Regions from separate parts of the Aliivibrio sp. S10_S31 genome, predicted to be linked through region 2. Evidence: riboswitches for the same ligand, from Rfam matches in the RefSeq annotation. Region 2 holds a riboswitch; the other holds the start of a gene.
What was found. A riboswitch is a leader RNA that binds a small molecule or an ion and turns the genes downstream of it on or off. The one in region 2 is predicted to bind cobalamin.
Positions count from the first base shown of each region.

Region 1 (7,511 bases), on a different contig from region 2:
TCAGAAAGCGATTGGGCAAGAGATTTCAGCCAAGAAAAATACAATAAAACAGATATCGAAATTTATAACGAAGCAGGGTTACTGGGTGAACGAACCATCTTAGCTCACTCTATTTTCTTAACCGATTCAGACATTGATATCATCAAGCAAAAAGGTTCGGGTATCGCTCACTGTCCAAGGTCCAATATCTATTTTGCAAATGCAGCATTGCCATTGCGTGAATACTTAGATCAAGAGATTCAGCTCGGATTAGGTTCAGACATAGCAGGAGGCCCTCTTCCTTCTCTATTTATGGCTTGCTCTGATGCAGTCCTTCACTCAAGAGTACGAGAATGTGGAACGAATGCAAATCTACCAGCAGAAACAAGAGGCCAATCGAATAGCCGAGTCTCATTGTTAGAAGCTTATTGGATGGCAACAACGGGTGGCGGTCAATTATTAAAACTACCGGTTGGACAATTTAAAAAGGGTTACTGCTTCGACGCTCTAGTTATTGATGATGAAGATTCTAACCTATTGATTTGTCCTGATCTCGATTCACCTCAAGACATACTAGAAAAAATCATCACTCACACAACAAGAAACAATATTCGCCAAGTTTGGGTTGATGGCAATCAAGTAAAGTAAAACGTTTAGAGTTGAGTTTGCAGAAAAAATTACGAACTGAGACAAAGTAGAATATTCTGCAACTCATTCTTTATTATTATCGCATTTTTTTATGAAACCATTACCATAGAGCTATCTTTAATACACAGAGATAGAGCATGGATCTGTTTCAACAATTAATCTCAGAGCTTAATTTACCTAAGATCTCTTATGTTAAGAATGAGTTGCTTTTACAGCAATCGACACCAATTAATTCGCTTCTATTTTGCCAAGACGCCGATTTAACCATTTTCCATATAAATGAACATGGTAAAGAATTTATTCTTGGAGTAGATACGAATTATTCAGGTCCTCTAGGTGAGATGGAATTCTTCCAACGAAAGCCTTATTCAACGTTGAATGTTAAAGCTAACAAAGCTGGTTATCTCTATAAAATTCCTAAACTTAAACTTCTTGAATTATTAAGAGAAAAACCAGAGCTAGCGATTCTTCTGCTCGAATTCATTTCAACAAGATATAACAAAAATATCACTAAACTAATGAATAACATCACATTATCTGCAAGGATTAATGTCATCGAACAAATCCTCGAATTAAAGCAGCACTCAAATAGTCTGCTATTTAAAATTCCAGTGACCTTAAAAGCCAAGCAGCTAGGTATAACTGACCGATGTTATCGCCAAATTTTACAAGTTTTGGAAAAAGAAAATAAGCTAATCAAACAAGGGCATGAGTTTGAGTTACTGGATGAAAAAGCACTAAAAGACGAAGTGCTTTATACCGAAGTAGACAAATAAACATGATCATCGCTATTTTTTATATGGCGATACGATCGTATTTCCTGTCACGGTATGATGAGATACCATCACTAAATCTTGATATAAGGTGCGAATATTCTCTTCACTCAACACATCATTTGGCTTTCCTTCAGCCATAATTTCACCTTGATTAATCAAAATCAAACGATCACAAAACTCAGCAGCGGTATTTAAGTTATGAATAGCAACCAATGCTGATTTTCCTTTTTGGCATTCTTGATATAAGACATTCATCAATTGAGATTCATGGCCAATATCTAAACTCGCCGTCGGCTCATCAAGTAACATTAAAGGCGTATCTTGAACTAAAGTTCGGGCAAAATGTACGAGCTGTTTTTCACCGCCAGATAAATCAGTAACATTACGCTTATGTAGATGCTCTATTCCCACTTTTTCTAATGCAGCTTGGCTTTGTTTCTCTATCTCAGCTGGAGATATAATTGAATGTTGCTGTCTCGCATGAAAACCAAAACCAATGGTTTCCATCACATTAAAAGGAAAAGCGGCTTCACTGTATTGAGGCAAATAACTCATACATAATGCACGCTCAATATGAGATAAGACAGCAAGAGATTGACCTTGGATCTCAATACTTCCTTCGGCATAAGGTTGAAATCCACTGATGCACTTCATTAATGTACTTTTCCCCGCGCCATTCGGGCCAATAATACCAACCAATTCACCAGAATTGACGGTAAAGGAAATCGACTTTAATAATGCCTTAGTCCCAACCTGATAGTTTAATTGTGAGACATTTAATAATGGCTTCATGCTAAACGTCCCTTTCTTTGAAATCGAATGATCAAACCAATAAAGTAGCAACCACCAATAAATGAAGTAATGATCCCCGCTTTCAATTCATTAGGCGCAATGATCCAACGTCCTAATAAGTCACAAACCAATAGAAATATCACACCAAATATGGCTGAAAACGGCAATAATTTCTCATGACTTGGTCCTACTAATAGACGCACTAAATGAGGAACCATTAAGCCGATAAAACCAATAGGCCCAGCAATAGCAATCGACATCGCCGTTAATAACGTAGCAAACATCAATAATTTAAATCGTGTCTGTTTTACATTTAGACCCATACCATGAGCACTCTCCTCACCTAAAGCGAGTAAATTGAGAGAACGACTTTCTTTGAGTAACAAGGTAGATACAATAATAATCACGGGTGTTGGCCATAATAAATGCTGCCACATACGACCATCTAGCCCCCCCATTGCCCAGAAAACAAATTGGCTGACTTCATACTGTTGCGCCATTAATAGTAGTCCCATACGAGCACCGCCCAATAAACTCGATAGCGCCAATCCAGTTAATATGAGAAATAAAATTTGTGAAGAAGAGTGACGAGATGCAAGAACATAAATAAACGCAGAAGCAGCAAGAGCACCAACCGTTGTAAAAACAGGTAACCATATCGGATTCATAAAAGAAAAACCCGTAACAATAGCGATAACAGCACCAAAACTGCTTCCCGAGCTTACCCCCAATACATCAGGACTCGCTAATGGGTTTTTAAATAATCCTTGAGTACAGGATCCAGCTAAAGCCAATGCACCACCAGCCATAATTGCAGCACACGCCCTTGGCAAACGAATGTGCATCACTATTGCAGAAGCAAGCGGATACTCTTTAGTTGCTAACTCACTCCCACCAAATATATAACTCTTAAACATAGCTAAAATATCAATGATTGGAATGTGAACCGCACCAAGACTTAAATATGTTAAGAATAATCCAATAAATAAACACGTAGATACAATAGCTTGAAAAGAGGTTAAACGATAAAAAGGCATCAGAGTTTCTTATAGGCAGAGTGATTAACAAACAGAATCGCATCAATAATATATTGGCTATAAACACTTCTTAACACATGTGGCATTTGATAGACCCGACCTTCTTTAATGGCATTAACGGATTGTAATGAAGGATCAGATAAGACGTCTTGCTTAAATTTATCAGCACCTTTTTCATCTCCATACACCCACGCTGGTATAAATAAAATATCTGGATTTAATGCAATGACCATCTCTTTTGATACGGGAACTTGCCCGTATTTATCACTCACTAGCCCTTCAATGGCATTATTCAGATTTGCCTGTTTTAAGACTTCATCCCAAGTAGAATCTTGACCGCTCGATGTTCCCCACGGATTATAATCCAAAGCAGTTAATCGCTTTTTAGGTAAGATAACCTCTTGCTGTAAACGCTGTTGCATATCTTCGATGACTCGCTCAGCAGCAAGTCGACGATTAACAATATCACCGACTCGCAAAATCTCTGTTTCAACCTCTTTTAAGGTATTAGGCGTTTGAATGCGATAAACCGGGATACCAGCACTCTCAATAATCGCTAACTTTGATGCATCACTCCAATTAGCAGCAAAAACAAGATCAGGACGATTCGCTATGATCATTTCCACATTAAGCGCTAACAAAGGTACTGATTTTGGCAAGATATCTTTAATCGCTGAATAGTTAGGGTTATTAGCAAGATCAGTCAAACTGGATAATTGTTCTTTATCAACCAACTCCAATAATACGGCATCGGTGAATAACGTTTTTGACGATATTTTTGTAGGTGCTTTATCTAAAATAACGGTATGACCTAACCCATCAACAACATGTAATGGATAGGTAGTTTCGGCCATCGTTGACCAAGAAAGCAAAAGAGAAAAAGCAATAATAAATGGGTTTAACGCAAGCCAACGCATGGCAACTCCTGTAAATCGCGTACATAATATGAACCAACTTCGTATCTGACTCAAACTCTTGCAAGTTCTCACAGTGGCGCGCCCGTTACGGATTCTCACCGTATTCCGAAGTAATCTTCATTGTACGATGCTATGTTGATATATTCTATCTATAACCCTGAAAACATGGAATTAATTAGAGATACCCCCTACAACGTGATAAAATTCATCACCTCTTTAATCAACAAAGTAATGATTTATGGCACTTAAAGCATCTGGAAATATTGGTGAACTTTCATACCCATTCATTTTTGAAGACAGCCCATTATGTGACTTTGAAATCTTAACGGATGAATTGTGTGCCTATACTGGCTTAGCTCTATCACAAGTCACTAATCAAGAAGTCCGTGAATCACTAGAGCGTCTACAACCAAAAATATTTCACCTTAATGGATCGATTCGTGGGAAATGTGGCATCTTTGAGCAAGACGTTCAAGAGCTCGTGTCTGAAATGCTTTACTTTAAAGAACAAGTTCATGACAAAGGGAAACGTTTTGTGCTTCCGCGAGGAACCGGTCCAGTGATTCAACTTCATCAATGCCGTAGCTTAAGTAAAAAAGTGGTTCGTGCCTTAGTCCTTATTGATAAATTAACCAATAAAACCATCCCAGAAACACTTCCTCGTTTTGCAAATGCGCTCGCTAACTATTACTTTGTGCTTACACGAGTATTAAACCAAGATATGGGCATTGATGAACCTGAATACACAAGCATTAACTATCCAACACCTGAATAGATTAAATATTATGTAAATATATCGTTAAGCGAATAATGAAAAAGAATATTAATAATAAGAACCATAATATTCTCTTTCATTATCAATGGCAGTAACACGATACAAGTCAATGCAACTCTATTTATGATCTTTAATTATATTGATAGCAAACCTCATATATTATAAAGTCCACCTCAATTATTACAGTCATGCAATAAATGACTTTTTTGTTAAATTTAGGTTAAGTGATTAGAGTGATTACATTTGGTAAGTCCAATAAATTATTTTTTTGGCCACGCTTTATCGTTTTATTTACAATGTTAAATATCTTATTATTTTCAGTGTTTTATTTCTATAAATTCTCACAGAACCAGATAGAAATAAGTAAAATAAAATCAGAACAAAGTGCTCTAATTTCAGCACAAAAAAAATACATTGCAATGACCCTAAACAGCATAGGGCAAGACTTACTGTTGCTTTCTGATTTTATTGAAATTAACAAAGCATACCAAAAACACGAACGTAAACTCATTAAACTAGCTGAAATGAACACGCTTGCTCTGAGCTTACGTAAAGGACTTTATGATCAATTAAGATACCTTGATCTTGAAGGCAATGAGCTCATTCGTATTAACTATAATAATGGTATTCCAAGTGTTGTTGCTGGTAATGAATTACAAAATAAATTTAACCGTTATTATTTTCAAGACAGCTTATCTTTAAATGATGGAGATATTTACGTTTCTATTTTAGATTTAAATATTGAGCATGGTGAAATCGAAGAACCTTATAAACCTATGATTCGTCTAGCTACGCCTGTATATGATGATCAGGGAAATAAAAGAGGTATCGTTATATTAAATTACCTTGCAGCGCATTTATTAGATGGTCTAAAACTATTTTCTTTGGATAAAAGAAACCATCACATGCTAATAAACAGTAATAATTACTTTTTATTTTATGATAAAAGACCAGATCTTGAATTCGCTTTCATGTTTAATGAAGACGAAAGTAAAACATACCCGGCAATTTATCCAATAACTTATTCTTGTATTGAGAAAGAACCTAAAGGTCAATATGAAATAGGTTCTGGAATTTTAACGTTCGATTCCGTATTTGCTTATCCAAAAAATTTAGATTCAGCAAAATCAGTTAAGATTGTTAAAAAAGACTCATGCTGGCGATTAATTACTTTCGTCCCTAACTACCCTAAATGGTCAATAGAACGAATTTCAAGTGGTGAAGTGCTTCTTATTGGATGCTTTATTCTACTTTCATTTATCGTATCGCTGGTTATTACTCAATTACAATTGAAGAAAAAAATTGACCATAACGAAATAAAGAAATTGGCTCACCACGATAGCCTGACTGGCCTAATCAACCGTGGATACTTTAAAAAATTGTTTCATTGGAAAATGCAAAAAGCACGAAAAAATGAAACCAAGTTAGCTCTGATCTACATTGATTTAGATGGATTTAAAGATCTCAATGACAACTTTGGTCATAGTGCTGGTGATTTAGCATTAAAAGCAGTAGCGAGAAATCTATATAGTACTTTCGCAGAAAATAGCTATGTTGCTCGATTAGGTGGCGATGAGTTTGCCGTGCTTATTCATACCGTTATTGATGAAGAAGAGATATTTGCTCTTGTTGAGGAATTTTTAGAGAGCAGTAATACTCCCTTGATGCTTGAAGATATCCCATATCAACTAAGCACAAGTATTGGCTTAGCTTTCTTCCCTGAACATGGTCGTTCTATTAACGAGTTAATGCATAATGCCGATGCAGCAATGTATGACATTAAACGTTCAGGAAAGAATGGATTTAAAGTATTTGAAAACCTTTAACTCAGGCTTTTATTACTAACCTTTACTACGCCCAAGCCACTTTAGTTTGGGCGTAGTGATTTAAACGCCAGCATAAAGCAAAAATAATCATATATAGAAAACTCGCTCCAAGCATTACCGCACTCCACCCTCCATGCTGCCAACAAAACATCAAATAAAAACCACCTAAACTACCACTGACATAATAATGCACCAAATACAAAGCTGTCGCCGTAGATTTAGCAGTTTCTGCTTGCTGACTCACCCAACCATAAGCTAATGAATGAGTAAAAAACGCTCCAAAGCTTAATACATTTAAGCCAATCACTATTATAATTAGTGAATCGCTTGTCGTAATAAACATTCCAATTAAACTCATTACAGTTCCGGTAAACATTCCCAATACAGGATTAAAACGTTGACTCCATAAACCCACTAACCTAGAACTTACTGTCCCGGATAAATAACAAAGAAAAATCATAGAAGTGATACTTAAAGGTAAAGAATATGGCTCAGCAATTAACCGAAAGCCGGTAACGGAATAAAGATTTACAAATAAAGCAAAATTCACCCCGCCAATGACCATAGCAAGAAAGAGGCGTCGGTTTCTTAAGTGTTGCACTATCACTCGATAATAAGCAGATAATTCCATTTTATCTTCATGTACTTTACTTTCTTTTGGTAATACAAAAGCAACAAGCATCGCACCAATAAAACTGACACTAGCCATGAATATCACGGCAGTTTGCCAATCAAAATGATCCGTAATGACCCCTCCAAAC
Region 1 is NZ_JAAUWR010000009.1:20,528-28,038, reverse strand. Features, by position in the region: gene guaD (guanine deaminase) at 1-627, shown strand, start outside; gene HC728_RS09485 (Crp/Fnr family transcriptional regulator) at 765-1,403, shown strand; gene HC728_RS09480 (ABC transporter ATP-binding protein) at 1,416-2,195, opposite strand; gene HC728_RS09475 (iron ABC transporter permease) at 2,192-3,232, opposite strand; gene HC728_RS09470 (ABC transporter substrate-binding protein) at 3,232-4,149, opposite strand; cobalamin riboswitch at 4,168-4,298, opposite strand; gene HC728_RS09465 (cobalamin adenosyltransferase) at 4,388-4,924, shown strand; gene HC728_RS09460 (sensor domain-containing diguanylate cyclase) at 5,221-6,750, shown strand; gene HC728_RS09455 (MFS transporter) at 6,776-7,511, opposite strand, start outside.
Region 1: another riboswitch for cobalamin. It lies ahead of HC728_RS09470 (ABC transporter substrate-binding protein); the one in region 2 lies ahead of HC728_RS18960 (TonB-dependent receptor domain-containing protein).

Region 2 (7,511 bases):
GATAGAATCGCTGTCATAAACACGACTATGGTTAAAATTAATACCTTCAGGACGATATGGACGAGAGCCTGTAGCAATAATAAATTTATCTGCTGTGTAGGTTTCAATGGAGCCATCTTTTGCTGTAACCGCAACAGTATTTTTTTCTACGAAACTCGCTTCTCCAAAGATGAGAGAACATTGGTTGCGATCGTAGAACCCCTGTCTCATACGAGTCTGCTTATCTATTACACTTTTCGCATGACCTAAAATATCCGAAAAAGTAGAATGAAGACTGGTATTATTCTTACAGTAAAGAGGGTTTGAGTTAAACTCGATAATACGACTAACCGCATGACGCAGTGCTTTCGATGGAATGGTTCCCCAGTGTGTACACCCGCCACCAACACTTGGTTCTCTTTCAATAATTGCGACATTTAAGTTGGCTTTAGTTAGACCCATTGCAGCCCCTTCTCCACCTGGGCCACTACCAATTACAATGGCATCAAAATGGGTTGAACGTATAGGGGTTGAATTAGTCATTATTAGCGCCTTAATTATTATCAATATCGCAACATTGCTAACAAAGTATTTTAACCTTTTCATTCGTTTGGTAAATCAAGTGATTAAGATAGAGTGGAGAGGATCACGTTGTTTATGGAAATCTGTCGTATTAGTGATTTCATTATTTACATAGGTAAGTAGAAATCGATAATGTGGGTTGGCGGAAGTTTGTGATACCCATTTAATTAAATCACGCAACAAACGGTAAAGTATATGTATCCTGAATTTGAAGCTGATGATCTCAATGCAGTCTCAGAAGTAAAGCGCCCAGTGAGTGCAAAAGGCGTTCGTGCTCAACAAAAAGAAAGAACTCGAAGAACCATCATTGATGCTGCTTTTTGCCTATTATGTGCCGAGCGAGGTTTTACGAGTTTAAGCTTACGAGAAGTTACTCGAGAAGCTGGAATTGCTCCAACGTCTTTTTATCGACACTTTAAAGATATGGATGAGTTAGGACTAACTCTAGTAGATGAAGGTGGTTTGATATTACGTCAATTAATGAGACAGGCTCGCCAACGTATAGTCGTAGAAGGGAGTGTCATTAGAACTTCTGTTGAAACTTTCATGGAGTTTATTGAGGGAAGTCCTAACGTTTTTCGCTTATTACTACGTGAACGTTCAGGAACATCACCCGCTTTTCGTGCTGCGGTAGCAAGAGAAATCCAACACTTTGTTGCGGAACTTACCGAATATTTAGTTGCCACAACAGGAGTAGCTCGTGAAGAAGCATTGGTTCAGGCTGAGGCATCGGTAACACTTGTATTTAGTTCAGGAGCAGAGGCGTTAGATTTAGACTCGGCATCACGAACTGAATTATCTGAGCGACTCATTTTTCAATTACGAATGCTCTCTAAAGGAGCGTATTGGTATCGTAAAGAAAATGAAAAATAGAATGTAGATGCATTGATCGCAGTGAATCAATGTCTGTATGAGGTAAAAACATGACACATGAAAATAGTAGAAATGAACGAAAGACATTAGCGCTATCAGTGGTGGCAGGTCTTTGTTTAAATGCCGTTTGGGTTGGATTAACAGTAACTGAAGTTGCTTTCTCAATTTTTCCGATTATTGCATTGGTTCTAGCGGCTCAAGGTTTATATCAAGAATACTTACGACCGCCAGTGAGCGAAGATACTCCGCTTATTGCAATGGCTTGTTTTTTTGTAGGATTGTTTGGTCATTCAGCATTAGTAAAAGCACAATACCCAGAAGCGGGTTCTAATTTCTTTTCGATTTTAGTCGCTCTGGCTTTGTTACTTTGGATTGGTGTGAAAATGGGTATTTTGAAAAAGAAAGATACTCACACAGAAATATAAATAACCGTTCATAAAAAAAGGCTCAGAACATTACGCTATGAGCCTTTTTTTTAAGTTTATTTTCTTTCTAAGAAAACGCCGGCTTCCATATGGTGTGTATATGGGAACTGGTCAAATAAAGCAAAACGCGTAATGTTGTGCGTTTGGCTTAAAATTTCTAAGTTTTCTTTTAGCGTTTCAGGATTACAAGAGATGTACATAATACGCTCGTAACCTTGAACCATCTTACAAGTCCCTTCATCCATTCCAGAACGAGGTGGATCAACAAAGATAGTGTTGCAGTTATAGCTTTTTAGATCGATATTTTGATCTTTTAAGCGTCTAAATTCACGTTTACCTTCCATAGCATCAGTAAAATCTTCAGCAGACATTCGAATGATTTGTACATTATCAATGTTATTTGCTGCAATGTTGTATTGAGCAGAATCAACAGATGGTTTTGCTAATTCGGTTGCTAAAACACGATCAAAGTTTTTCGCTAATGCCAATGAGAAGTTACCGTTACCACAATATAATTCAAGTAGGTCACCTTGACTGTTTTGTGTACAATCCACTGCCCATTCTAGCATTTTTTGAGCAACAATGCCGTTTGGTTGTGTAAAGCTATTCTCAACTTGCTTATACGTTAAGATGTCGTCATTAACTTTAAGTTTTTCAATAACAAACTCTTGGTCTAAAACGATTTTCATTTTACGTGCACGACCAATGATATTTAGGTTAAAACCTTCATCATTCAGACGTTGTTTTAATGCTTTCGCTTCTTCTTTCCAAGCATCATCTAGTTGACGGTGATAAAGCATCGACACTAAAATTTCACCACTAAGCGTCGATAAGAAATCCACTTGGAACATTTTATAGCGAAGTGTTTTACTCTCTTTTACTGCTTCTGTTAGTAATGGCATCAAATCGTTAATTAAACGGCTTGCAGGTAAGAAGTAATCAACACGGTATTTTTCTTTGGTCTCTTGGTTGAACATGACGTAATACATTTCGTCACCTTCATGCCACACACGAAATTCTGCACGCATGCGGTAGTTTTCAGCAGGAGAGGAAAAGACTTCCAGTTCTGGAACATTAAATTCAGAAAACATAGCAGAGAGTGCTTCTGCTTTTTCATCTAATTGTACTTGATAATTTTCTGGGTTCATGACTGATTGTGTCATCGTCTTGCCTCACGCTGCTCAAAATAAGAGCGCCGATTTTATGCGATAGAGATCTGTTGTCCAGTATTTGTGTGTTATTGATCGAAACTAATTAATACTAAGACGTGATATTGAGCGCATAAACCTAGACAAAGATAGTGTAGGTCACTACTATTTCGCCCATGTTGGTGCGCTATTTTTAATATTAATTATAGCCTGAATAGGGAATCTGGTGAAAATCCAGAACTGACGCGCAGCGGTAAGAGAGAACGAAGGTACAATTTTTCACACTGTTAAGTTTAGATATTTTAAGGATATCGAAAAATAATGGGAAGTGAGTACTCTAGGTTAACTGCTCTCAAGTCCGAAGACCTGCCAGCAATAAGTAATACATTACGTATTGCTATATGGACTTAACGCGATTTTAGGAAACAACGGAAATGAAAAAAACTGCCTTAGCGACAGCTGTAGTGTCGCTGCTTTCACACGCCTATACATCCCCTGTATTTGCTAAAAATACCACAACAGAAACCGATGAAACCATGGTTGTTACTGCGAACAGATTTGAGCAGTCAACAGAAGATGTTATTGCACCAATGAGTGTAGTCACCAAGGAAGAGATTGTTCAGATTCAAGCAAAAACGATGACGGACATTTTAAGGTTGCAACCTGGGATTGAAGTCGCAAGCAATGGTGGTATTGGCCAAAATGCCTCTATTTTTATGCGAGGCACTAACTCTGATCATGTATTGATTTTAATTGATGGTTTTAGAATGAACAGTTCCATTAAAAGTGGAATGAACATTAATAAGATCCCTGTAAACCAAGTTGAAAGAATTGAAATAATTCGTGGTTCTGGAGCGGTAATGTATGGCTCCGATGCTGTTGGTGGCGTGATTAATATCATTACTCGAACTTCTTCTGACAATCTGTCGAAATCTGCAACCATTGGTGCTGGCAGCGATAAATATAAAGAAGGAAATTTTGCTGCTAATACTAAAGTTGGCGAAAACGGACATTTAAAAATGGCTGCCGGGTTCACCCAAACAGAAGGCTACAATGTTAATCCTCAACCGGGATTTAATGATGGAGATAAACATGGCTTTGAAAATAGCCAGTTTATGTTGAACTACGAGCACCAACTTTCTTCTTATGTGAGTCTTTTTACTGGTGTTAGATGGTTTAATAGCACATCAGAATATAACCATTATACAAATACAAAATCTCGCTCAGAATCAGAATCTACGGTTTATTCTTCAAAATTATCTTTTCATAAAGATACGGTTTCATCAAATCTAAGTATCAGTTATCAAGATGACCAAACTCTGGAATATCATGAAAATGGAGACCTCGATTCAGAGCAAAAAATTGATCAGCTAAATATGCAATGGGCTAACCAAATTAAACTAACGGATGGCTGGTTAGTTAATGCAGGTGTTGATTGGACTGATGCGAAAGTGAAAGCTGACATTACTGATTGGTCAAATAAAGTAATTATTAATGAAGGTGAAAGTCGTACGTCGACTGGCATCTATCTTGGAACTCAATATCAATTAGATCAATTAAAGTTAGAAGCAAATACTCGATTTGATAAGCACGATAAGTATGATGAATATACAACGTGGGGTGTTGGTGCGAGTTATCAAATTAATGATATTTATAAAGTAAGTACTGCTTATAATACCGCGTTTAAAGCGCCATCATTTTATGATTTATCGACAGCTCCAGATTTAGAGCCGGAAACGTCAAAAAATATTGATGTGAGTCTTGCTGCCGTATATAGCTTAGTTAATGTTAATTTATCTATGTATAAGAACCGTGTAGATAATTTAATTGTATATTATGACGCTCCAAATTTTGCAGGCTATAGTGCAAATGTTGATGCTGATATTAAAGGTGCTGAGTTAGAGTTGTTATTTGATACTGGAATCATTTCTCATACATTGATTGCTGAATATAAAGATCATGAGGATACAGAAGGTCAACAACTAGCAAGAAGAGCAAAACAGAATTATAAGTGGATGGGTAATATAAGTTTAGGTGATTTAGACTTGAATCTTTCTTATATTTATACAGGAAAACGCTCTGATTTACCTTCAGCCCCAGGCGTTGAAACTGCTTATCTTGATCCATATTCATTGTGGAGTGTTGCTGCTGCTTATTGGGTAACGTCAGATCTTGCTGTTCGAGGTCGAGTTGAAAACTTATTTGATGAAGAATATGAAACGGCGGGCGGCTATAAACCTGCAGAGCGCTCATATTATGTTAGTTTAGATTATCAATTTTAATTTGATTTAAAACCGCCTTCATTGGCGGTTTTTCATTTTGAGGTATGAATGAAAAAGAAAGTTATTATTAGTTGGTCATCAGGAAAGGATTCAACACTCACTCTTATTCGATTGCTTGAGAACCCTAACTATGAAGTTGTTGCTTTATATACGACACATGTAGCAAATGAAGTCCCATTTCAAGTAACTCCATTATCAGTTGTTCAAATGCAAGCTGATTTAGTCGATCTGCCATTAATCACAATCGAATTGCCTACCGTGTTCCCTGCAAATGATGAATACCAATATCTAGTGGTTAACGGTTTAAAAGAGTCTGGTATTGAGTTTGATTCTGTTGCTTTCGGTGACATGTTTTGCAATGGTATTGTTGATTATCGTAAAAGCTATATCGAAAAAGCAGGTTGGGAATGTGTTTTTCCTTTAATGGGGCAATCAAGCAGAGACTTGGCTGAGGAGATTATTTCATTAGGTATTAAAACTATTCTTGTTACAACTGATGGGACTCAACTTGATAATCAATTTTGTGGAAAAGTATACACAAGAGAATTGATTGCACAGTTACCAATAGAAGTAGATCCTTGCGGAGAAAATGGTGAGTTTCATTCTTTAGTGGTTAGCGCACCATGCTTTAAAGGTTCAATCCAATTATCTGAGATGCAAATTGAAAAACAACAGCGCTTTACTCATCTTCGTTATAACGCTTCTGTTTTACAAAACTAGTGCAAGAGGTATGATTAGAGCTCACCTTTTCATATCGGCTTACAATAGAGTCTGTGGTTTCAGTTATGCCAAAACACATTTTGATTTTTGATTCGGGTATCGGTGGATTATCGGTATATAAAGAAATTAAATATCAGTTACCTTTAGCTAAGTATATTTATGCGTTTGATAATGCGGCATTCCCTTATGGTGAACTAACTGAATCGGTACTTATAGAAAGAACAACACACATTATCTCTCAGTTGTGTTCTCAATTCCCTATTGATATCGTTGTGATTGCTTGTAATACAGCAAGCACCGTTGTACTTCCTTCTCTTAGGGATAAATTAGATATACCTGTAGTAGGTGTTGTTCCTGCTATCAAACCCGCAGCTCTGGTATCAAATAAGATTGGTTTACTTGCAACGCCTGCGACAGTAAAGAGAAGCTACACGTATGATTTGATCAAATCTTTTGCTCCTATATCTGATGTCCAGCTATTAGGCTCAACGCGACTGGTTGAAATGGCGGAAGAAAAGATGATCGGAATTGATGTAGATATTGCGGAGCTAAAAGAGATTTTATCTCCTTGGCAAAATAAAGTAGATACGATCGTTCTAGGTTGTACTCATTTTCCTTTTCTAAAGAATGAAATAAAAAAAGCACTGGGAAATAAAATATTGCTTATTGATTCTGGAGAGGCAATAGCTAGAAGAGTAAAACAATTATTGAATGGGGATGGGGTGGAAAGTGCAGTTCTTTTTGAATGTGAAGTATTTTGTAGTGCCCCCTCTATAAAAGAAGAGGCACTAAATCATACATTCAAAGAACTAAATTTTAGTTCTCTTCAGTGTTTGGGTTACCCGAAGTTTTAGGATCATTAGCAATACGCACTTTTAGAGTTCGCTGATCAAATTCGTTATTGTTTAAGTTTTCAATAACGTTGTCAGCGTCTTTTGTTGCAACTACTACGAAACCAAAGCCTCTTCTTTTACCTGTACGCTTGTCTTTCATTAAACGTACTGCAAATACATCACCAAATTCAGCAAAGAGTTCTTTTACATCTGACTCATTTGCACGATAAGGTAAATTACCCACATATAATGTAGTACTAGCTTGATCTGAGTTTGGAGCAGTATCAGCAGAATCATTTGAGTTTGATTGTGCTGGAGCTTTGTTAATAGTTAAAACCGTAAAACCTGTAATCACTGCGCCAAAAGCGAAAGCAAAAGCCGGAGATACTGTTGGAAATAAAGAGATTGCTCCTGCACCTAGTGCAGCGATAGCAATAATAGCAATGTTTGAATTAGTAGATTTCATGATAAGTAAGGTCTAGTAAATAAATGGAAAGTGATGAATTAACAATAAAATCACATTGATACTACTTATATTGTGTATCAATTGCCAACTAATTAAGCCATTGTTCATTTCTTGTAGGGGGTTTGTTTGAAAAAAAGTGATCTGTGTAGAAAATAATCACTTAGATGATTATTTTTAAATATCGCTTGCCAATCTTAATTAGC
Region 2 is NZ_JAAUWR010000035.1:1,225-8,735, forward strand. Features, by position in the region: gene sthA (Si-specific NAD(P)(+) transhydrogenase) at 1-522, opposite strand, end outside; gene fabR (HTH-type transcriptional repressor FabR) at 757-1,434, shown strand; gene HC728_RS18950 (YijD family membrane protein) at 1,485-1,859, shown strand; gene trmA (tRNA (uridine(54)-C5)-methyltransferase TrmA) at 1,916-3,022, opposite strand; cobalamin riboswitch at 3,171-3,396, shown strand; gene HC728_RS18960 (TonB-dependent receptor domain-containing protein) at 3,442-5,289, shown strand; gene HC728_RS18965 (ATPase) at 5,338-6,009, shown strand; gene murI (glutamate racemase) at 6,075-6,863, shown strand; gene HC728_RS18975 (RNA-binding protein) at 6,826-7,308, opposite strand.